Regions from separate parts of the Paenarthrobacter sp. YJN-D genome, predicted to be linked through region 3. Evidence: riboswitches for the same ligand, from Rfam matches in the RefSeq annotation. Region 3 holds a riboswitch; each other region holds the start of a gene.

Region 1 (5,760 bases), 350 kb from region 3:
GACGCCCGAGCCCATGCTGCCGCTCGGACTGTTCAGGATCCGCAATTTTGCCTGGGGCAACGTCGGCACCTTGGCCATCTATGCCGGAATATCCCTCGGTTTCTTCGTGTTGGGAATCTATTTGCAGCAGGTCGGAGGGCTGGGTGCCACCGTGGCCGGCATGGCTTTGCTCCCGGGCACCGTCATCCTGATGCTGGGAGCCTCATACTTTGGTGGCCTGGCCGGCAAGTACGGTCCTCGATGGTTCATGACGATCGGTCCGTTACTGTGCGGTGTGGGCTTCCTGATGTCCCTGTCCGTGCAGGAGCCCCTCAATTACTGGACGCAGGTGCTGCCCGGCCAGATTGTCTTCGGCCTGGGGTTGGCGACGCTCGTAGCGCCTCTGACGGCCGCGATCCTCGGCGCTGTTCCGCCGACGGAAGCCGGAATCGGCTCTGCCGTCAACAACGCGGTTGCCCGTATCGCAGGCCTGATTTCGATCGCTTTCGCGGGTGTGATTGTGGGACCGGTTTTCACCAGGCAAGGGCTGTACAACGCCTTGGTGGTGACCGCCCTGCTGTTCCTGGCCGGCGCGGTGGCGTCCGCCGTCGGGATCCGCAACCCGCCACGCGAGGCGGCGGCTGCCGCTGAACGGGAACCGGATGCGGCGTCCGACGACGGCGGTCCGGTCGGGCAGCCCGGCTGACCACCCGCGCCGCAAGGGTCAGCGCGCCGGGAGCACGCAGCCTTGGTGGGTGCCGGCACTCTTCACCCACAGCGCGGAGGCGACTTCATCTGCCAGGTCAAACTCCCGACCGGCAGCGCCGCTGCCTATCCGGACCACCAATGCCCCGCCGAAAGGCTTGCGCCCCATCACTTCAACGGGTGCGTCGAGCGCGATGTCCTCCGCGGCAAGGTACCGGAGGAGTTCGGGGTTTTCGTCGCTGATGCGGGTTATGCGGCCCGAGTGGCCCTGGTCGAGTTCGATCATGCGGTACGCATGCGGCAAGTCAACGGCACCGTCCGCTGACGGGATCGGATCGCCATGGGGGTCCCGCACGGGGTGGCCGAGCTTGGCTGACATGCGTTCGATGAAGGTGTCGGACACCGCATGCTCGAGCATCTCGGCTTCGTCGTGGACCTCGTCCCAGCTGTAGCCGAGTTCCTCCACCAGGTACGTCTCAATGAGGCGGTGCCTGCGAACCATCGAAAGAGCGAGGCGCATGCCTTCGGAGGTCAAACGGATGGCGCTGTAGGGCTGATGGTCAACGAGGCCTTGGTCCTTGAGCTTCCGCACCATTTCCGACACCGAGGAATTGGCGACCCCGAGCCGCAGGGCAAGCTGTGAGGACGTGATCGGCTTGTCCTGCCACTCCGTATAGGAGTAGATGACCTTGACGTAGTCCTCGATCGAGGAGGAGGGCGTACTGGTCTTCACACCCCTAGCCTACCGTGGTGTGGCATCGCGGACTTTGTATGCACGCCAGGTCTGCGTCAGGTAGGGCAGCGGCACGGTTTCTCCCGGCGCGTGGCCAAGGTGTTCGTAGAGGTACCACTGGAGGTTGCCCATGACTTTGGCCCGCGTCGCTTCGTTGGCGCGCAGGTAGTAACTGCGCGACTTGGTCAACTCCATGATGTCCTCGGGCGAGAGCGGGTCCTCCCACCTGGTGAGGTGGCGTTCCAGTCCGTGAAATTCCGGGCCGATAACCGGCCGGAATCCCGGCTTGTGGACGTCGCCTGCATGCATGATGCGCGAGAGCCTGTGGACCCAGGGAATTGAGGTGTCCAGCTGGTTCCAGATCAGCCCCAGAACCCCCGCGGGGCGCAGGATACGGGCGATCTCCGTGCTCGCGGCAAGGGGCTCGCACCAGTGCCAGGCCTGGGCAACGCTGACGACGTCGAATGCTGAGTCCGCCAGTCCGGTTGCCTCGGCCGTCCCCTCCGTCGCGTGAACATCGGGGTAGGCCTTTCGCAGTTGCGCCAACATATCGGTGGAAGGGTCGACGGCGGCCACCTCAAGTCCGCGTCCGGCCAGGAGAGAGGTGAACTTGCCCGTTCCTGCGCCGAGGTCCGCAGCTGTCGATGCCCCTTCAGGTAGGAGCCAATCAACGGAGTCCACAGGATAGCCTGGCCGCACGCGATCGTAGTGGTCTCCGCCATCCTGGAAGCTTTGGCCAAGTTCATGGCGCCGGGAGGCATGGAGTTTGGGTCCGCGGGGACCGGCGGGACCGGGAGTGACTGGAGCGCCGTTCGGTGAGCGCAGGGACACGCAAACTCCTTCACAGGGCCGTTAGAGGTACCCTACGAATTTACCCTCTAGTCGACCGTGCAGGGAGCGGCACCGGCTGTGCCCGGGGTGTTGGGCGCCCACTCGGGGTAGCTGCGGTGGTCGTTGGCCGGTACCCAACGGCCCTCGTCCACCACATAGTCCCAGCCCAGGCCGTTGCGCTTGAGTTCCTCGATGCCTGCCAGCAGCCTGGTGGCGTCCTCCAACCGGGAGCCGACGCCGAAGCTTGCGCGCAGGGAACCCGAAGGCAGTCCCAGCCGCTTGAGCAACGGATGCGCGCAGAAACGTCCGTCGCGGAGGCCCACTCCGTGTTCGGCCGCCAGATATGCGGCGACCAGTCCGGCGTCGAATCCTTCTACGGAGAAGTTGACCACGCCGATGGTGTCCTCGGAATCGCTGAAGATCCGGTGGACTGTAACGCCGTCGATGGCTTCCAGGCCCTCAACCAGGTAGCTGCGGATGCCCGCTTCGTGTGCGTGCCAGGCGTCCTGGTCGAGGCCGGCGAGCACCTGAGTGGCGCGGGCGAGCGTTGCGGCGCCCAGGACGTTGGGGGAACCGCCCTCGTGCCTCGCCGGACCCGTGGCCCAGCTGACCGAGTCCAAGCGCGCTTCGCGGACAGCGCCACCACCTGCCAGGTGCGGGATCCCGGCGTCGAGCCAGTCCGGGCGGCCCACTACCACTCCTGCGCCGAACGGCGCATAGAGCTTGTGTCCTGAGAAGACGATGTAGTCGACGTCAGCCTCTGCGATGTTGACGCGGCGGTGCGGAGCGAGCTGGGCTGCATCCACCACGATCCTCGCGCCGTACTCGTGGGCCAGCGCGGCAAGCCGGGCGATCGGCAGGATCTCTCCGGTGACGTTCGAGGCGCCCGTGACGGCGAGCAGGCTGACGCCGCCCAGGGCCAGTTCGGCTTCGATCTTGTCCAGTGTTCCGGCCAGCGTCGGCGCCGCAACCACGCTGCGGTGCGGCACGCCCTGCCACGGCAGCAGGTTTGCGTGGTGCTCAATGTCCAAGTACAGGACCTCGCCGGCAAACTCGCCGTCGACCTGCGGGAGGCAGCCGGCCAGCAGGTTCAAGGAGTCCGTGGTGTTCCGGGTAAAGATCACCGAATCGTCTGCACGTCCGCCAACGAAGTCACGGACGATGTTCCGGGAATTCTCGTAGACGGAGGTGCTGATCTGCGAGGCGAAGCCTGCCCCGCGGTGAACGCTGGCGTAGTACGGGAGGACCTCGTTGAGGTAGGCGGAAACAATCGTCAGCGCAGGGGCTGACGCGCCGTAGTCGAGGTTGGCATAGCGGACGTGGCCACCTTGGATCAGAGGCGCCTGAAGCTCCGCGCCCGTGACGGCGGCGAGGGGACGCGCAGCTGCCGATTCGAGGGCGGCTTCGTCAACAAAGGAAGGGATGGTGTTTGCGTTGAACGTGACTGTGCTCATGGGACCTCACTCAAGAGGGACCCCCACAGGGGGATCCGCGCTTGCCGCATCCGTTCCGGACCGGCCGGGTCGTCACCCGGGGCACCCCACCGCGAATGGAGGGTTGCCGGCCAGCAAACCGGGGTTTAGCGCTGGCACTCGTGACCTGTAAAAAAGGCTAAGGCACGTCCGGGGGACGATCCAAAGCCGTGGGGTTTTGTTAAGCGCTTTGTTACGCGGAATGCCAAATCCCAGTTTCCGCGAACAAAAAACGGCGGACGCGCACAAAAGCGGGCGTCCGCCGTCGGAAATTCGGCAATCCGGAGTAGGGTCAGCCTCAGGCTTGGGGCTGCAGGAGGTCGTCCAGTCCGGGGTTCAGACGCTTCAGGACTTCCGAATGCAGGATGGAGTTGGTGGCCAGGGCGTTGCCGCCGAACGGTCCGTCTTCGCCTTCCAGGGAAGTGAAGCGCCCGCCTGCCTCCGTCACGATGGGGACGAGCGCAGCCATGTCGTAGAGGTTCAGCTCCGGTTCGCAGGCGATGTCCACTGCGCCCTCGGCCACGAGGCAGTAGGACCAGAAGTCACCGTAGGCACGTGTGCGCCAGACGTCCTCCGTGAGGTCCATGAATTCGTCCAGATTGCCCCGCTCCTTCCAGCCGGACAGGCTGGAGTAGGACATGGAAGCGTCGGCCAGGCGTGAAACGTTGGACACCTTGAGGCGGGTTGCTGAAGCGAGGGACCGACCCATGTAGGCGCCCATGTCCTTGGCAGCCCACCAGCGTTTGCCCAACGCCGGAGCGCTGACCACACCAACGACGGGCTCGCCTTCATCGACGAGCGCGATCAGCGTTGCCCATACTGGAACGCCGCGGACAAAGTTCTTTGTTCCGTCGATGGGATCGATGATCCAGCGCCGCGATCCGTGGCCACTGCTGCCGAACTCTTCACCCAGGACTGCATCACGTGGACGCGAGCGCGACAACTGACCGCGGATAGCCTCCTCCGCAGCCTTGTCGGCATCGGTGACAGGGGTAAGGTCCGGCTTGGTTTCGATCTGCAGGTCCAGGGCCTTGAAGCGATCCATGGTTTGGGCGTCGACGGAATCGGCGAGGACATGGGCCAGGCGCAGGTCGTCGTTGTAGGTGGAAGCGGGTTGGGTCATGGCACCAAACTATCCTGAAATACTGGCGGCGGTGGGGACGTTACCGCTGCACCCTCAGTTTTCCAGTGTCATCAAGTAACCGTGCCGAGCTCTTTCGCTTCTTTGGCCTCCAGGCGCGGGTCCGCGCCCAGCAGGCGACGCAGTGACGCCAGGCGCGCCACCCCTGAAGGGCCCGCATGTCCTTCATTGACCCAGGCGTCCAGCCCGCAGTTCACTGCCGTAGCGTCGTGCTTGCATCCCCGCTCGCATGCTTCGGTGCCGGGTTCGAGGTCCGGGAAGGAATGCAGGATCCGGTCCGGATCCACGTGGGCCAAGCCGAAGGAGCGGATACCGGGGGTGTCAATGATCCAGCTGCCCGAGGGGGCATCCGCGAGCTTCAGCGCCAATGCCGACGACGAAGTGTGCCGGCCACGTCCGGTGACGGCATTCACGCCGCCGGTGGCCCGCTCGGCGCCCGTCAACGCGTTGACCATGGTGGACTTGCCCACACCGGAGTGGCCCAGCATGACGGTCACTTTGCCACGGAGGTGTGCGCGGAGCCGGGAAACAGCATCCCTGTCCAACCGGGCCGACAGCCCATCATCGGATCGGGCATCAATGCCACCGGCTTCAGAATCGGCTGTCCGGCTGATAATCACCGGGAAATCCAGGCTGACGTAGTTGGCCAGCAGTTCAGTGGGATCCTTCACGTCGGCCTTGGTGATCAGCAGCAATGGCTCAATACCGGCGTCGTACGCCGCCACAAGGGCGCGGTCGATGAACCCGGTCCGCGGTTCGGGATTCGCGGCTGCAACAACCACCACCAGCTGGTCGGCGTTGGCTACGACTACCCGCTCGATCGGATCCGTGTCATCGGCGCTGCGGCGAAGGAGGGTCCGGCGTTCTTCCACCCGGACCAGCCGGGCAAGCGTGTCCGG
Region 2 (5,760 bases), 1.4 Mb from region 3:
AACCTGCCACGGAGACCGGACTGAGCCAGGAGCTCAAGCTGGAGCAAATCGAAACCCAAACGCGGCCGTGTCACAGCTATGCCGAACTCCTGCAGCAGATTCGCCGGGGCCGCGCCATGGCCGATGAAGCTGCCCGGCGGCACGGTGCAAGGGTTGCAGCGATCGCCACTTCACCATTGGCCTCGAACACGCACACCACCCCGGATCCCCGGTACGCCGCGATGCTGGACCACTTCGGCATCATCGCCACCGAGCAGTTGACGTGCGGGTTCCACGTTCACACTTCAGTGGAGTCCCCGGAGGAAGGCGTGGTGGTGCTGGACCACATCCGGGACAAACTCGCGGTACTCACCGCGCTCTCGGCCAATTCGCCCTACTGGCGCGGGCTTCCGACCGGGTTCGACAGCTACCGCACGCAGGCATGGAACCGGTGGCCCACGTCCGGGCCGTCATCGCTTTTTGGCTCGCTCACGGCTTATCGACGCGTGGTGCAGCGCTTGCTTGATACCGGTGTAGTCCTGGATGAGGGGATGATCTACTTCGATGCCCGGATCGCCAGGAACCAGCCCACCGTAGAGGTCCGGGTCGCCGACGTCTGCCTCCGCGCAGAGGACGCGGCGCTGATCGCGGTGCTGGTGCGGGCTTTGGTGGAGACGGCCTCCTTGGAAATGCTCGACGGCGTTGATCCCACCCCGGTGCCGACCGCCCTGCTGCGGATGGCGGGTTGGCGGGCCAGTAATTCCGGTTTGCGGGGAGACCTCCTGGACTTCGGCGATTTCCGGCCCCAGCCTGCCGCTGATGTCGTGTGGGCGTTGGTCGACTATCTCAGCCCGGTACTGGATGACCAAGGTGAATTGGCGCTGGTCAAGGCGGGCATTGCCGGAATTCTGGAGCGCGGCAACGGAGCGCTCGAACAACGGGACGCAGCGGCACGGTACAGCGCCAGGCATCGTGACGGCGGGAACCCACCCGGCTCCGAAGCCCTTGCCGCCGTGGTCTCGCACGCTGCGAAGGTGACTGTTCGTGGCACCGCGACGGGCGCGTTCAAGGACCCGGTCCCGCTGCTGACCAGGGTGCGGCGGCCTTAGCCCTCGATGTCTCCGATGTTCTCGCTATCCCCGATGTCCCCGGGTTCCGGCCACGCCATCAGGTACGCTCCGACGGCTCCTTCGGTGAGGTAGAAAACCAGGGGCGGGATGTCCTTGGTGGTCGTCAGGACGGTCCCGGAAACCACGGCCATCCCTGCTGCCGTCATCCCCGCCCATCGTTTGGCGGGGGACTTCAGCAGGCTGCCGCCCATGGCAGCCAAGCCCAGCACATGCAGCCATGAGTAGGCGAGGAACGGTGCATTGGATCCCCGAAAATAAGCGAAACGCTCAAGATCCGAGGCCCGCCGCGACAAGCTGTAGATGAAGAATGGTGCGCCCGCGAGCAGCGCTGTTGCTGCCGCGGACGCCCACGCTTTGGAGGTCCCTGCCGGTTGTGCTTTCGAGAACGCCAGGAAGCCCACCGGGACTGCGACGGTTCCTGCAGCGGCCGCGTGGTGGCCGATCACCCATCCGCGCTCGCTGGCAAGCAGCAAACGCAGGCGCTCTGCGGGGTCGTGCATGAGGTACACGCGGGATCCCGGTGAAATCCCGGCCAACCACACCACCGATCCCGCAACGATGACAGCCCCCGCCCGGCGGTACGGATGCCTCATGCCAGCAAGGTTAGACCTGTTTGAGGGCCTTCTCCAGATCCAGGATGAGATCGTCCACGTCCTCCAGCCCCACCGACAAGCGCACCACGCCATCGGACAGCCCGATCGCCGCCCGGCCCTCCGGACCCATGGCCCGGTGGGTGGTGGTGGCAGGGTGGGTGATCAGCGACTTGGAGTCACCAAGGTTGTTGGAGATGTCGATGACACGCAATCCATCAAGCAGCGCGAACGCGGCTTCTTTCGCGGAGCGGCCAGCGGACGGCGAGAGCTCGAACGTGAGCACTGTGCCGCCGGCTTTCATCTGCTTCGCGGCGAGCTCGTACTGCGGGTGCGACTTCAGCAAGGGGTACTTGACCCAGCTGATGGCGGGTTGCTGCTCCAACCATTCCGCGATCTTCAGGGCCGATGCCGAGCTGTGGTTGACTCGGAGCCCGATGGTTTCCAGGCCCTTGGTCAACACCCAGGCGTTGAAAGCCGAAAGCGATGGCCCCGTGTGGCGCATGAGCTGCTTCACCGGTCCATCGATGAACTCCTTGGTGCCCAGGATCGCGCCACCGAGGACGCGTCCCTGGCCGTCGATGTGCTTGGTGCCTGAGTACACAATCACGTCGGCGCCCAGCTCGCCACAGCGCTGCAGCAGGGGAGTGGCAAAGACGTTGTCGACGACGACAGTCGCCCCAGCGGCATGCGCCAGTTCGCTGACGGCCTGGATGTCCACGATCTCCTGCATCGGGTTGGACGGTGACTCGAAGAAGACGGCGGTGGTCGGCTCGGAGAGAGCCTCACGCCACTGGTCAAGGTCCGGTCCGTCCACAAACACCGTCTCCACGCCCCAGCGCGGAAGGATCTCGTTGAGGATCACGAAGCAGGAGCCGAAGAGGGAACGGGCAGCAACCACGCGGTCACCGGCAGCCAGCAGGGCACCCAGTGCGGTGAACACGGCGGACATGCCGGACGCCGTCGCGAAGCAAGCCTCGGTACCTTCGAGGAGGCGCAGCCGCTCCTGGAAGGTGGCCACGGACGGGTTGCCGTAGCGGGAGTAGACGAAGCGTTCGTCCTCGCCGGTGAAGGCGCGTTCTGCCGCGGCGGCGGATTCGTAAACGAAGCCGGAGTTCAGGAAGACGGGTTCGGCCGTTTCTTGGAAGTTGGTACGGTCAAGTCCACCGCGAACGGCCTGGGTGTCGGGGCTCCAGCCGGCGGCGTCAGGATTGAAAGTCACTTACTCGGTCCCCAGATTCGTTGGCAGGCCACGGTTCTTCCAACCATTGACGGTGCGTTCGCCGTAACGGTCGGGTTCGCCTTCAAAGCCTTCAAGGACGTTGTAGGCGGTGAATCCTGCCTGCGTGGCGGCGATGGCGGCGGCGATGGAGCGCTGGCCGGAGCGGCAGATGAAGACGAGCTCCACGCCGTCGTCCTCGGGTGCCTGTTGTTGCAGGTCCTCGATGAAGCGGGAGTTCGGGATGCCGCCGGCGAGGTTCCACTGGATGAACAGGGGATCGTTCTCGGTGGCTTTCGTGTCGGGGATTCCGATGTGGGCCCATTCGCCCTCGGTGCGGACGTCCACCAGGATGGCGCCCTGTTCAAGCTTGGCCCACGCGTCCTGCGGGGTCAGGTCACCTGCGTAGCTCATGCGTGGCCCTCGAATGCTTCTTCGTCGTCGGTATCCAGTTCATCAACGGCGTTGGCGACTGCGGCATCGGCGCTGGCAATCGCGGCGGGCAGGACGACGGCCTGCGCGACGATCACGTCGGTTCCGTTGAACGTGGCGGCGGGGCTGCCGTGCAGTACGTACCCATCCGCCAGGGCGTTGGTGATCCGCTCACAAAAGTCGCGGGTATCCGGGCCTGTTATCAGGCGGTAAGAGAGTTTTTCTTCAGTGGGTTCAGGCATTGCTGGTGCTCCTCAGTCACGCTTGCAGTTCGAGTTGTCGATACGCCGAGTAGTCACCTGAGGCACCCCGCCGGAGAGAGGGTTGCCGACCAGCAAGTCAGGGCTTTGCGCTGGTTCTCATTACTCAAGAAAAACGTAGCATTCACGACGACGGCCCGCACGGCGGCCGTCGTCATGTTGCGTAACCGGGCGGTACTGGAGTACGGGTCCAATTAAGACGTCCCGGGAGCATAATTGACGCAGTACGACCCCCTGTAACTTCGTATGAAATCAGGTCGCGGTGAACGGACAGAGCAGTTCTACACTCAAGCCCATGCTGCATTTTGGTTGGTTTGTGGGGCACGGTTTCGGGGTGCAGGGCTGGGGCACTCCGGGCTACAGCCTGGGGTACGACTGGAAGAAACCGGCCCTGTACCAGGAAGCCGTGCGCGCTTTCGAGCTGTCCGGGCTGGACCTGTTCATCATCGAGGATTCCCTGACCGTCCCGGACACCTATGGCGGTACTGCCGAGGTTTCGCTGGCCCATGCTTCCTTTGCGCCGAAACACGATCCTTTGGCGTTGGTCCCGTACTTGCTTTCCGCCACGGAGCACCTGGGGATCGTTCCCACGGTCAGCGCTTCCTTCTACCCGCCCTTCACCGCGGCCCGGCTCCTCGCTACCCTGCAGCACTTCTCCGAGGGGCAGCTCGGATGGAATGTGGTCACCTCGGGCAGCGATCTCGCCGCGCAGAACTACGGCTTGGACCAGCAGATCGAACATGACCTCCGGTACGAAAAAGCGGAGGAATTCGTCGACGTCGTCAGGCGGCTTTGGCGTAGCTGGGAGGCCGACGCTGTACTTGAGGACGTTTCAGCCGGGGTGTTTGCGGACCATACCAAAGTGCATCCGATCAACCACGACGGCGACTTCTTCAAGGTCCGTGGGCCGTTGAACACGGCACCGTTGCCCGAGGAACCCGTGCTTGTCCAAGCTGGCGCCTCTCCGCGGGGCAAAGCGTTTGCCGGCGGTCACGCGGATGTGGCAATTGCGCTCGCCCGCGGCGTTGACGGTATGAAGGCCTACCGGGATTCGATCCGGGCCGAGGCGGCGAAAGCCGGGCGGAATCCCGACGACGTGAAGGTGCTTTTCGTGCTGAAGCCCACCGTGGTGGGTTCCACAGCCGAGGCCGAGGAGCTACGGGCGCAGCGCCGGGAATTGACGCAGCGTGACATCGACAGCCAGCTCAACTCCATCTCCTACCTGTCCGTGATCGACTTTAAAAAGTTCGACCTCGATGCCCCGCTTCCGGAGTTGAGCACCAACAGCAACCAGGGCACGTTGGAGCACTTCGCCAAGGCTGCCCCTCCCGGGTCCACTCTGCGTGAAATCCTGCAGGCACGCAGCGGTGGTGCCGGGGATTCGATCATCGGCACGGTGGGAGAAATTGCGGATTATCTGGAGGAGACCGGCGCGGCCGTAGGGGGCGACGGCTTCCTGTTCTCCGGCTTTGTTGATCCGGTGACCGTGCACGGTGTGCTGGACAAGCTGACCCCGGAACTCCGCCGCCGCGGCCTGTTGAGGAAGAGTTACGGCAACGGCGGATTCCGCCAAAACCTGCTGGATTTCTAATGGGCATTTTCACCATCGGGACGGGCCCCATCTCCGCGTTGGCTGTGGCGGAAGCGGCTGCGGATCCGACGTTTCACGTGGAACTCAACCAAGAAGCGTTGAATTTGATCGGACGGGGAAGGGAGATCGTGGAGCAGGCGGCCGCTTCCGGCCAACGGGTCTACGGCCTGAATACCCTTCTAGGGTCAGGCCGGGACACTGCTGTGGAGGAGAAGTCCCTCCTCGCCTACCAGGTGCAGGTCATCAGGTATCACAACAGCGGCGTAGGCCCGTATCTGGATCGTGCCGCAGCGCGCGCAGTGATCCTGGCCCGGCTTGTCGGGTTCAGCCGGGGCGGATCCGGGGTTCGTGCCGGGACCGCCGGGTTCTATGCCGAACTGCTCAACCGCGGCGTCTACCCCGCCATCCCGCGCGAAGGGTCCGTGGGTTCCTCCGACCTGACCCAGCTGGCCGCCGTCGCTGCCGTAGCCCTGGGCGAGGGAGAAGCGTTCGACGCCTCCGGCATGCTGGTGCCCGGCGCCAAAGCCCTCGCGGACGCCGGTCTGCAAGCCCTGCAACC
Region 3 (5,760 bases):
AAGCCCGCTCATCGGACCTGGTCTGGGCACGGGAGTACTTCGTGCCTTGGGTTATCCGGAGGCTCCGTCACCAATCGTCCGGCGACGGCATCACGCCAAAGCGTCCGACGCCGGGACCGGTCTTTGGTGCCGCCGGTACCGTGATGCCGCGGAGCTAGCCGGGAGCGATGGGCCGGTGAACCAGCATGGCGAGTGATGACTCTCCCCGTACAGCGGGGGTCCGGCAGTTGCGTCTCCGACGGCAACAGTTACGTCCTCCCCTGGGTGCAGCTCCAGGGGATGTGGTGCGCAATCTCCTGGCCGTCCAGTCGCAGGAATTCGCCTATGCCCGTTGGACCGTGGCGCAGCGGACGCCCTCGAGCACTGCAGCTGCAGTAGAACAGGCCGTTGCCGACGGAACCATCCTGCGGACGCACATCCTGCGCCCCACATGGCATTTTGTGCACAGGGATGACCTTGGCTGGTTGATGGCGTTGTCCGCTGACCGGCTGCATCAAGGCAACAAGGGCATGTACAAGCGGACCGGGGTGGACGGGGAAACTGCCGCACACAGTGGGAGGATTCTTGCAGCAGCCGTGGCGGATGGTGCCCACAAGACCCGCGAGGAGTTGGCTGATGTTCTGGGCCAAGCCGGCTTTCCCGGCAAGGGGCTGGGTTTCATCTACCACCTCATGCACGCCGAAATCAGCGGCATTCTGGTGAGCGGCGCTCCGGTTCGTTCGGCTGGAGGAGCCCTGAAGCAGACCTACGCTTTGTTCTCCGAACGCGTCACCGCTCCGTTTTCCAGGCCACTCAGCGGAGCGGACCGGGAACACGCCCTGGGGCAGATGGCCCTGCGGTATTTCAGCAGTCGCGGACCGGCTACCGTGAAGGACTGTTCCGCATGGTCCGGGCTGACCATGAAAGACGTCACGTTGGGACTCAACGTCGCCGCGGAATTATCACCGGGAACGTTGGCCCGGGTCTCCTTCGATGACCTGGACTTTTACGTCGCCTCGGCTGACGCAGAAGCCCTGGAGGCTCCTGCCGGTCCAGCGGCCGGTTCCGTGCTCCCCCGCGTCGACCTCATCCAATGCTTCGACGAATACGTGATGGGGTACTCGCAATCCCGCCACTACCTGGGCGGTACCGCACCGTACTTGCCTGAGGACAACGGCCCCATGCATGTAGTCCTCGTGGACGGCAGGCTGGCCGGATGGTGGCGGCACAGCTTCGCAGGGGGCATGTGCGGGCTCGAGGTCCGGATGGACAAGCCGGCAACCAAGGAAGAGCAGATGGCCCTGGAAGCCGAAGCGGAACGCTACGGGATTTTCCTGGGCATGGAGGCCAAGCTGCTGTGATGGGCACAGGGCTAAGCTGGGGTTAAGACCTAGGAGGCCTGCACTGTGAACAATCTGATCTTCTGGATCATCGTCTGCTCGTGGCTGATTCCCATGGGAATCCGCATGTACAACCGGTCCAAGGCCCGCCGCCTGCAGAACGGGAATTTTCGTGGTCAGGATTATCCTCAACAGGGTTTCCCACCACAAAATTACCCGCCGCAGGACTACCCGCAACAGAATTACCCGGGCTACCCGTCAGGGCCGGCAGTCATCCGCCCTGCAGACGAGGCTCCGCAGGTCGCGCCGCCGTCGAACGCCTCCTACCCAAGCGGTTCCTACCCAAGCGATTCCTACCGGGCCGGACAGCCCGCTCCCGCGCCGTTTCCCATTGCCGGTTCCGAGCCCCAGGGCTACCGCGCCCGAAAGCTGGCTGAACTGGATGCGAAGTTCACCAATGGCCAGATCGCCATGGAGGACTACATGAAGCAGCGCGGGGAGATCATGAACGGCTAGGCACGTCCACAAACAGGCAACTCTACGAACAGGCTCCTCACGGTCAGGCGAAGAACGCCCCGCGAAGCTGCTCCGACAATTGGCCGATTTCCGTGAGGAAGCCATCGTGGCCGATCGGCGCCTGGATGGTGTGGACCGGAACATTCCCCGGCAGTGCTGCCGCCAGCTCCTTGGACTGGGCCGGGAAGTACAGCCTGTCCGTGTCCACAGCAGCAACAAAGAACTCGGCGGTGGCACGAGAAAGTGCTTCCTGCAGTGTGCCCCGTCCCCGCCTGATGTCGTGAGACATCAACGCTTCGGTGATGGCGATATAGCTGTTGGCATCGAACCGCCGCACAAGCTTTGTCCCCTGGTGGTCCAAGTAGCTTTCCACCTGGTAGCGACCACGCTCCCCCAGGACTGCTGCGGAGAGCGGCGTTTCCTGATGTTGGGCTTCCCTGCCGAAGCGGAGATCCAGTTCCAGGGCGGAACGGTACGTGATGTGCGCAATCCGGCGGGCCAGGGCAAGTCCGTGTTCCGGGGCCGGACCGCCGTAGTAGTCCCCATTGTTGAAGTGCGGGTCCTGCCGGATGGCCAGGGTTTGGGCCTGCGCAAAGGCAATCTGCTCGGCGGTGCTGTAGGCTCCCACCGAAATGACGGCGCAGCGGTTGACCCTCTCCGGAAACGTGACAGCCCATTCGAGGGCCCTGGCCCCACCCATCGAGCCGCCCAGGACCGCGTGCCAGGATTCAATCCCCAAGAGATCCGCCAAACGGGCCTCAGCAACCGTGCTGTCGCGAAGAGTAACCAGGGGGAACCGCGAACCCCACGGCTTGCCGTCCGGCGCATCGGAGGACGGGCCGGTGCTGCCATAGCAGCCACCCACGATATTGATGGAGACAACGAAGAACCTGTTGGTGTCGATGGTGGCGCCCGGACCCACCAACTGCTCCCACCACCCTTCCTCGTCCGTGGCTCCGCGGGCAACGTGGGTGCTGCCCGTCAGCGCATGCTGGATGAGCACGGCATTGGACGCGTCGGCGTTGAGTCGTCCCCAGGTTTCGTACGCCAACACGACGTTGGGGAGGTGACCGCCGGCTTCGAGCGCCAGCGGCCCTATGCCCGCGTACTTGACGGTTCCGTCTTCTTCTCCGGATTTGGGAAGTGCTGTAGCAGTGATGGTCATTCCTTTGACACCTAACTTCGCGCTTGCCCGTCGCCTTGCGTGCGAACAGGCCAGGTCTTCACCCGGGGCACCCCACCGCGGAAGGAGGGTTGCCGGCCAGCAAGCCGGGGCTATCTGCTGGCACTCATGACCTAATACGTAGAGTCTAGGAAAGACACCACCGTTATGGCGAAGAATGTGACACCAGTGTGACGTTCAAGGGCAGCTTCATTCACGAAAGAGCACTCCGGGGTGCCGTCCGGCGAATAATCGTCGATGTGGACGGCGCCCCGGGTCCGTCAGCCAGGTGCGTCAGCTGCAGACGTGGAGGGCAGGCTCAGGCGCCCTTGGCCGCGCGGAAGCCGGCTTCGAGGTCGGCAATGATGTCATCGATGTGCTCAATGCCCACGGACAAGCGGACCAGGCCCGGGTTGACGCCGGCGGCTACCTGCTGCTCGACCGTCAGCTGGCTGTGCGTGGTCGACGCCGGGTGGATGACCAGGGAGCGGACGTCACCGATGTTGGCGACGTGGGAGTGCAGCTCCAGACCGTCCACGAAGCGCTTGCCGGCCTCTACGCCACCCTTGATGTTGAAGGCCACGATGGCTCCCGTGCCCTGGGGTCCGTACTTGCGGCCCCGCTCGTACCAGGGGCTGGACGGCAGGCCCGCATAGGCGACCGATTCGACGTCGTCATGCGCTTCCAGCCACTCGGCCACCTTGGTGGCGTTGGCGACGTGGCGCTCCACCCGCAGGCTCAAGGTTTCCAGGCCCTGCGCGATGAGGAACGCGTTGAACGGCGACACGGCCGAGCCGAGGTCGCGAAGGAGCTGGACACGGGCCTTCAGGATGTAGGAAAGGTTGGCTCCGAGCGCTCCGTCCTTGCCCAGGTCGCGGGCGTAAACCAAGCCGTTGTAACTGGGGTCCGGGGTGTTGAAGCCGGGGAACCGCTCCGGGTCTTTGCCGAAGTCGAAGTTGCCCGAGTCCACGATCACGCCTGCGATCGCCGAACCGTGTCCGCCGAGGTACTTGGTTGCGGAGTGGACCACAATGTCCGCGCCCCACTCGATGGGCCGGATGAGGAACGGCGTGGAGAGGGTGTTGTCGACGATGAGAGGCACGCCTGCCTCGTGCGCGACACCGGCGACGCCTTCGATATCCAGCACGTCCTGGCGTGGGTTCGAGACGACTTCACCAAAGAACAGCTTGGTGTTCGCCTGGACGGCCGCACGCCACTGCTCGAGGTTGTCCGGGTCCTCGACGAAAGTCACGGAGATGCCGAACTTCTTCAGCGTGTGGGCCAGCAGGTTGTACGTGCCGCCGTAGAGGCTGGGGCTCGCGACGACGTGGTCGCCGGCCTCGGCGATGTTCAGGATGGCAAAGGTCTCGGCTGCCTGGCCCGAACTGAGCAGCAGTGCACCCAGACCGCCTTCGAGGCTCGCGACGCGCTGTTCCACGGCGTCCTGCGTGGGGTTGCCGATCCGGGTGTAGATCGGAGCCAGTTCGGCCAGGGCAAAGCGGTTGGCCGCGCTTTCAGCACTCGGGAAAACGAACGACGTTGTCTGGTAGATCGGCAACGAACGCGCGCCCGTGGCGGCATCCGGCTCTTGGCCTGCGTGGATCTGGCGGGTTTCGAAAGACCATCCTTGGGACATGGAGTTCTCCTGTTCGTGGCGCGTGTGGTCGGCGGAATAGCTGTGGGAAGGAAGCTGCGGCCAGTCTAGGAAGTGTCCGGGTCCTTGGACAGCTTTGTGACGCCAGCAGAATATATGGGCTCTTTTGCGACCTTCCATGACGCCCGTCGCGAGATCCCACCTTAGTTAGGGTTGGCTTAGCTGAGACACCGATCACAAAGTGCCAAGATGAAGCCATGCGCATGGATCACGTCTCTTACGCCTGTGAACGAGATGGCCTCTTGGCCACTACCGAACGAATTTCCGCGGCTCTGGGAGTGGACGCAGTCCGGGGCGGAGTGCACCCGCGCTTCGGCACCCGGAACATGATCATTCCCCTTGCGGATAACAAGTACCTGGAAGTCGTGGAGGTCCTGGACCACCCTGCTTCCGACAAAGCACCCTTCGGCCAAGCTGTCCGTGCACGCTCAGCCGCCGGCGGCGGTTGGATGGGCTGGTGCGTGGCAGTTGACGACCTCGCCCCGTTTGAGGAACGCCTCGGCCGCGCAGCAGTCCCGGGCAACCGCAAGTTCCCTGACGGCCGCGAACTGGTGTGGCAGCAGATCGGCATCCTCGGCTTGATCGCCGATCCCCAGGTGCCGTACCTGCTCAAGTGGGAGGGCGACCCCTCACTTCACCCGTCCAAGGTGTACGAGAGCGATGTGAAGATGTCCAGCCTCACGATCGCGGGTTCCGCCGAACGCGTGACCGAATGGCTGGGCGAGCCAGTGGAGAAGCCTCTCGAGGACGTCGCGGTCCAGTGGATAGCACCACGCGGCACGCCGGGCATCATGGCCGTCACTTTCGAAACCGCCTCCGGAGCCGTCACCATCTGACCGTTCCCCTGATCCGGGCTGGTCCCGGCCCTGGACACCGCTGTCCAGAGAATGCTTCGGCCGCCATCAGCGGGTGCCAATGACGTCACCCACCGATGGCGGCCGGATACTTTTAACGGCTGCAACGGCTGCAACGGCTGCTCAGCCCAGGCCCACCGCTTTGCCGAACAGGCTGAATCCAACGAATGCCACAATGTCCAGCAGGGCATGGGCAACCACCAAGGGCATCACCCTCTTGGTCTTGGTGTAGATCCACCCAAAGACCAGGCCCAT
Region 4 (5,760 bases), 450 kb from region 3:
CGGTCAGCAGGCGTTCCACAATGCCTTGGCCGCCCAGCGAGATCCTGGGGCCGTCGTCGCGACGTGTCAGATGGGTCTCCGGCGCGGCGAACAAGTCGCCGACGGAGACGGACAGAACCTGGCAGAGGGTCACCAAGGAAGCCACCGACGGCGATGTCAGGTCGCGCTCCACGCGGCTCAGGAAGCCTTTGGTCAACCCGGTGGCGTCCGCAACCTGCTCGATGGTGAGGCGCTGCGCTTGCCGGGCTGCGCGGATTCTGGAACCGATGGCAACGGGAACATTGCTCGGTTCAACGGGTAGAGCCTTCATTCACGAACCTTTCAGGCCTGTCATGTGGCCCTGTCATTGGAGCAATAGTAGCCGGGAGGCACGCCAACAGGGCCACTGCGGGCGTAACCAAGTCCAAAGGATCTTGACTGTTACTCCGATCACAACATATCCTCATAGGCAACAAGTGTTGTCTGTGAGGCACACAACACATCCCCAAGCTCCAAACCCAAATCTCCAATCATCCGCACAGAGACTTCGACGCATCGCAGGAGTATCGTCGAAAACCCCAACCTCCGTGCATCAGCTCCAAGGACCGTTCATGGAATCTTCGGCTAGTAATATCGCAATCGTGGTGGTGTACCTGCTCGCCATGCTGGCCTTCGGCTGGTGGGGCAAGTCCCGCACAAAGAACAACAGCGACTTCCTGGTGGCCGGCCGCCGCCTGGGACCCTTCCTCTACACAGGCACCATGGCCGCCGTGGTCCTCGGTGGCGCATCCACCGTGGGCGGCGTGGGCCTCGGCTACAAGTTCGGCATCTCCGGCATGTGGCTCGTGGTGGCCATCGGCTCCGGCGTGCTGCTCCTTAGCCTCCTGTTCGCCGGCACCATCCAGCGGTTGAAGATCTACACGGTCTCCCAAATGCTGAGCCTGCGATACGGCAGCAAAGCCACCCAGACATCCGGAATCGTGATGTTGGCTTACACCCTCATGCTCTGCGCCACGTCCACCGGCGCCTACGCCACCATCTTCGTGGTGCTCTTCGACTGGGAACGCTGGTTGGCAATCGCCGTCGGCGGCGCCATCGTGCTGGTCTACTCCACCATCGGCGGCATGTGGTCCATCACCTTGGCAGACCAGGTGCAGTTCCTCATCAAGACCGTAGGCATTTTCTTCCTGATGCTGCCGTTCGTCCTGAACGCAGCCGGCGGAATGGACGGCATCCGTGAGCGCCTTGACGCCAGCTTCTTCCAGATCGACGGCATCGGCGTCCAGACAATCATCACTTACTTCGTGGTCTACACCCTCGGCCTCCTGATCGGCCAGGACATCTGGCAGCGCGTCTTCACCGCCAAGACCGCCACCGTTGCACGCTGGGGCGGAGCTACCGCCGGTGTTTACTGCATCCTCTACGGCATCGCCGGCGCACTGATCGGCCTGGCTGCCCGCGTCGCCCTCCCGGACATCGATGTCGCCAACCTCGGCAAGGACGTTGTCTACGCAGAGGTGGCAACCCACATCCTGCCCGTCGGCATCGGCGGACTGGTGATGGCCGCGGCTGTGGCTGCGATGATGTCCACCGCTTCGGGCGCCCTGATCGCCGCCGCTACGGTGGCCCGCGCAGACGTTGTCCCGTTCGTGGCCAGCTGGTTCGGCAAGACGATCAACACCGACGACACGGAAAACCCCGAGCACGACGTCAAGGCTAACCGCTACTGGGTCCTGGGCCTGGGCATCGTTGCCGTCCTGATTTCCATGGCAGCGCAGGACGTCGTTGTTGCCCTGACCATCGCCTACGACATCCTGGTGGGCGGACTCCTGGTCGCCATTCTCGGCGGCCTGGTCTGGAAGCGCGGAACGGGCATCGCGGCTGCATGGTCCATGGCAGTCGGCTCAGTTCTGACACTGGCCCTGCTCATCATGTACGCGGTTGGTGTCATCCCGAGCGAAGACGGCGTCTACGCCAACGAGCCCATCTACTGGGGCCTCGGTGCTTCCCTGGTGGTTTACGTCGTGGTCTCCCTGCTGACTCCGCCCACGGACGCAGCCGTCCGCGAGGCCTGGGACAAGCGCGTAGCCGGCGCCATCTCCGAGGAACTGCCGCCGGAAGTCCACCCGGTGGGCAGCAGCAAGTAACCAGGCAATACCCGACGGCGGTGCCGCCCCTTCGCGGGGGCGGCACCGCCGTCGTTTTGTTCCCGGCAAAAGGGCCTTCACAACCGCAGGTGCGGTACTGTTGTCCCAGCTTCAAGAGATGTGGCGCCAAGCTCCGACTGGCCATGCACCAACCCCATGTTCACGGGTGGTTCGGATGAGGAAGCGGCCCGTCCCGGACCTGAGACAACCGAGCGGGCAAGAGCACTCTCCACAGGAGCAGCACCTTGCCGTATCAGAGCGATGCCAGCCACGCCCACAACACCACCGGCCCAACCGAAGCCCGGAACGTCACGGTGATTCCCGCCGTCGACCTTTACCTGGGCACGGTCACCATAGTGGCCAGGAACGAAACCCTGTTCTTCCGGCATCCCCATCCGCAGCAGATCGCCAGAGCGCTGGCCCAGGCCGTCCGGCCCTCAACGTGGTGCGAGGCGTCCCGGACCCTGACGGTTACTGTGGCCGCGACAGGAAAACGGGATGGCCAGCCGCGCCTGTTCGCCCTCGGCAGCCGGGACGAGGACTAGATTTCCTCTTCCTCCCCACGGAATTCCTCGGTCTCATCGATCGGCACCACCCGTTCGTCGTCCTCGGGGGCGTCCACTTCCTCAACCCAGGGCTCGTCCACTTCCTGGTCTTCGGCGTAGTCGTAGGCCGGGTCCGACTCGATGGTGGTGCGTTCCGGGTACTTGGCGTGTGATTCGGTGGTGTCCATGGTGCAACCTCCGTCCCGTGGGCCTGTAAGAGCCCGCTAACCGAGTGCGGGGAGGCTCCCCGCCCCTGTCCTTCCATCTGAGCACCGGCCAAAGCGAGGGTCAAGCAGAGCCGGAAATTACGGTGCACCGAACATTCCAGCTAAGGAATACCAGCCAAAAAACCCTGCAAATAAGCGGTAGTGTGGGGCGTGCAATGGGGCCGCAACTACCCCACCCAGCACAGGAGATAAAGTGCAGATGCACCAGGAATCCCACAGTTCGTCGAGCCCCGCTCCGGACCCCGCAATCGAACCCGCAGCCCTCCACCACACCGCAGAACCGGCAGCACCCACTGCGTCGGACATCAGGCGTTGGCGGCAGTACCTTGCCGATGAACGCGCCGAGGCTGCGGTCTACCGCGAACTCGCCCAGCGCCGCGACGGCGAGGAACGGCAGATCCTGCTGGCTCTGGCCGAAGCCGAAGGGCGTCATGAAGCGCACTGGCTCAAACTCCTGGGTGAGCACGCAGGCATGCCCAAGGCAGCTTCCGCCCGCAGCCAGTTCCTGGGGTTCCTGGCCCGCAACTTCGGTTCGGTCTTCGTCCTGGCCCTGGCGCAACGTGCAGAGGGCCGCTCCCCCTACGGAACCGAGCCGGCCGCCACCCCCGCGATGGTGGCCGATGAACAAATCCACGAGGAAGTAGTCCGGGGCCTGGCGACCCGTGGACGCAACCGGCTCTCGGGTACCTTCCGTGCTGCAGTTTTCGGCGCCAACGACGGTTTGGTGAGCAACCTGTCGCTGGTCATGGGCATGGCCGCGACGGGTGTACCGAGTTCCGTGGTCCTCATGAGCGGCGTTGCAGGGCTCCTGGCTGGCGCACTGTCCATGGGTGCCGGCGAATACGTCTCCGTCCGCTCGCAACGCGAACTGCTCAATGCCACCCTCCCCACCCAGGCCACCCTGACCGCAGCCCCGTCGCTGGACATCGACCACAACGAGCTGGTCCTCGTGTACCTGGCACGCGGCATGACCCGCGAAGCCGCCGAGCACCGGGCAGCCGAGCGCATGGGATTGTTCAGCTGCGACTGCGATCCCAGCCTCTCCCTGCAGCCCGAGAAGCCGGTGGCCGATGAGCATGAATCGGTGGGTTCGGCGTGGGGCGCGGCGCTGTCCAGTTTCTGCTTCTTCGCCTCGGGAGCCATCGTTCCGATCCTGCCCTTCCTTTTCGGGATGACGGGTATGGCCGCGCTCCTGGTGGCCGGAGTCCTGGTGGGCATCGCGCTGCTGGCGACAGGCGCCGTCGTGGGTTTGCTGTCCGGTACGTCGCCGCTCAGCCGCGGCCTGCGGCAACTGGCCATCGGGCTGGGAGCAGCTGCTGCCACCTACGGTCTCGGTTTGCTGTTCGGCGCGGCGATCGTCTGAGTTTGGACTGCTCCCCCGGCAGACCGTAATGTTGGTTCGTCCTCCGCGCTGCCCCGCGTGACCAAGGGCCTGAGGAATGGAGAACCGTGGACTGGGAGCGGGAAGCTACGCACGTGCCGAAGCACCGGCGATCGGGAACAACCCAGCGCGTTCTGCTCGGCCTGCTGATGGCATTCATCGCGGCGACGGTCGCTGTGCTGGTGTCCTGGTTCCTGAATGGCGACCCCCGCATCACGGCACTGTTCCCGGGCGTCAGCGTCCCGGGCGGCCCGCAAACCGGGAAGATACAGCCCACCTCGGCCCGCATTCCGGACGCACCACCGCCGGGACTTGAGGAAGCTGACGCCCCGCTGGCCTCGCCGACGGCACCGGGCACCACCAATGATTCGTACAAGTTCCTGGCCATGAACGACGACGGCACCCCGGTGGGCTATTCCCCTTGCCGGCCGCTGCACTACGTGGTGAACAACGCCTCCGCTCCCGAAGGAACCGACCCCCTCCTGGCGACGGCCATTGCCAATATCTCTGCAGCCTCGGGCATCCAGTTCGTCAACGACGGAACAACCGACGAACAACCCGCGGACCGGCGAGAGCCCTACCAACCCAACCGCTACGGCGACCGGTGGGCTCCCCTGCTGATCTCGTGGACCACACCAGAAGTGGCGCCGGCCCTTGAAGGGAAGGTCATCGGCACGGGCGGCAGCACCATGTATTCGCTGGACAAGGGCCCCAAAAGCTACATCACCGGAAGCCTGGAGCTGGACACACCCCAGATCGCGGAACTTCTGGCCGATCCCGGCGGTGCGGACTACGTCCTTGCCGTCATGCAGCACGAGCTGGGACACGTGATGGGACTGGACCATGTGGACGATCCGATCCAGCTCATGTACCCGGAAATCGGGGCACCGGACGGTCTGGCCGCCGGTGACCTGAACGGCCTCCATCTCCTGGCATCAGCCCCCTGCCGCAAGGACATCTAGCAGCTTTCAGGCGTTGGGTACAAAGGCCATGGACTCACGGGGACACTGGACTTATGCTGGCGAATACGGCCGACGGCGGCGCCCCACCGCCCGTCCGCGGCCTCCACGTCAGGGGGTTCCATGGAACCTTATGGGTCGTCCAAGTGGCCGGACCCGGATCCTCCCCGGCCCCATTACCTTCCGCCTTCGGGTCCGCACGAGCCGCCTGAGCACCGCCCGCCGATCAAGCACAGCAGCGTCGCCGCCATCCTGTTCCTGCTGGGCATCCTGGGGCTCGTGTGCGCCGGAGCCTATTTCGGCGGAGAGCTGCAGCAATTCCTCTACGGATCATCGGAAAGCCAGAGCCAGCCGCCACGTCCCGGGCTGGCACCCTTCGGACAACGGGACGATCCCCTGCCCGGACGTGAAGAAGCCGACGCGCCCCTCGGCACGCCGCCCCCGCTGGTCCAAGCCAGCAGCTCGTACAAGTTCCTGGCAGTCAAAGAAGACGGCACGCCCTTGGCGTACTCGCCCTGCAGG

The links. A riboswitch is a leader RNA that binds a small molecule or an ion and turns the genes downstream of it on or off. The one in region 3 is predicted to bind S-adenosylmethionine.
Region 1: another riboswitch for S-adenosylmethionine. It lies ahead of HMI60_RS12735 (aminotransferase class V-fold PLP-dependent enzyme); the one in region 3 lies ahead of HMI60_RS11115 (homoserine O-acetyltransferase).
Region 2: another riboswitch for S-adenosylmethionine. It lies ahead of HMI60_RS17665 (DUF1737 domain-containing protein); the one in region 3 lies ahead of HMI60_RS11115 (homoserine O-acetyltransferase).
Region 4: another riboswitch for S-adenosylmethionine. It lies ahead of HMI60_RS09185 (hypothetical protein); the one in region 3 lies ahead of HMI60_RS11115 (homoserine O-acetyltransferase).

What each region holds. Positions count from the first base shown of each region.
Region 1 covers NZ_CP053549.1:2,739,766-2,745,525, reverse strand. Annotated here, with positions in the region: gene HMI60_RS12750 (MFS transporter) at 1-685, shown strand, start outside; gene HMI60_RS12745 (metal-dependent transcriptional regulator) at 704-1,417, opposite strand; gene HMI60_RS12740 (class I SAM-dependent methyltransferase) at 1,427-2,248, opposite strand; gene HMI60_RS12735 (aminotransferase class V-fold PLP-dependent enzyme) at 2,296-3,702, opposite strand; SAM riboswitch class IV at 3,735-3,848, opposite strand; gene hisN (histidinol-phosphatase) at 4,019-4,843, opposite strand; gene HMI60_RS12725 (ribosome small subunit-dependent GTPase A) at 4,915-5,760, opposite strand, start outside.
Region 2 covers NZ_CP053549.1:3,809,201-3,814,960, reverse strand. Annotated here, with positions in the region: gene HMI60_RS17685 (glutamate--cysteine ligase) at 1-1,088, shown strand, start outside; gene HMI60_RS17680 (hypothetical protein) at 1,085-1,702, opposite strand; gene HMI60_RS17675 (O-succinylhomoserine sulfhydrylase) at 1,713-2,921, opposite strand; gene HMI60_RS17670 (rhodanese-like domain-containing protein) at 2,922-3,332, opposite strand; gene HMI60_RS17665 (DUF1737 domain-containing protein) at 3,329-3,592, opposite strand; SAM riboswitch class IV at 3,606-3,717, opposite strand; gene HMI60_RS17660 (NtaA/DmoA family FMN-dependent monooxygenase) at 3,873-5,201, shown strand; gene HMI60_RS17655 (aromatic amino acid ammonia-lyase) at 5,201-5,760, shown strand, end outside.
Region 3 covers NZ_CP053549.1:2,394,490-2,400,249, reverse strand. Annotated here, with positions in the region: gene HMI60_RS11130 (SGNH/GDSL hydrolase family protein) at 1-158, shown strand, start outside; gene HMI60_RS11125 (winged helix DNA-binding domain-containing protein) at 285-1,340, shown strand; gene HMI60_RS11120 (hypothetical protein) at 1,386-1,835, shown strand; gene HMI60_RS11115 (homoserine O-acetyltransferase) at 1,879-3,000, opposite strand; SAM riboswitch class IV at 3,015-3,132, opposite strand; partial or broken gene HMI60_RS11110 (bifunctional o-acetylhomoserine/o-acetylserine sulfhydrylase) at 3,317-4,654, opposite strand; gene HMI60_RS11105 (VOC family protein) at 4,849-5,487, shown strand; gene HMI60_RS11100 (CPBP family intramembrane glutamic endopeptidase) at 5,629-5,760, opposite strand, start outside.
Region 4 covers NZ_CP053549.1:1,939,816-1,945,575, reverse strand. Annotated here, with positions in the region: gene HMI60_RS09195 (helix-turn-helix domain-containing protein) at 1-310, opposite strand, end outside; gene HMI60_RS09190 (sodium:solute symporter) at 591-2,126, shown strand; SAM riboswitch class IV at 2,236-2,355, shown strand; gene HMI60_RS09185 (hypothetical protein) at 2,372-2,671, shown strand; gene HMI60_RS09180 (hypothetical protein) at 2,668-2,859, opposite strand; gene HMI60_RS09175 (VIT1/CCC1 transporter family protein) at 3,098-4,261, shown strand; gene HMI60_RS09170 (matrixin family metalloprotease) at 4,348-5,241, shown strand; gene HMI60_RS09165 (peptidase M10A and M12B matrixin and adamalysin) at 5,362-5,760, shown strand, end outside.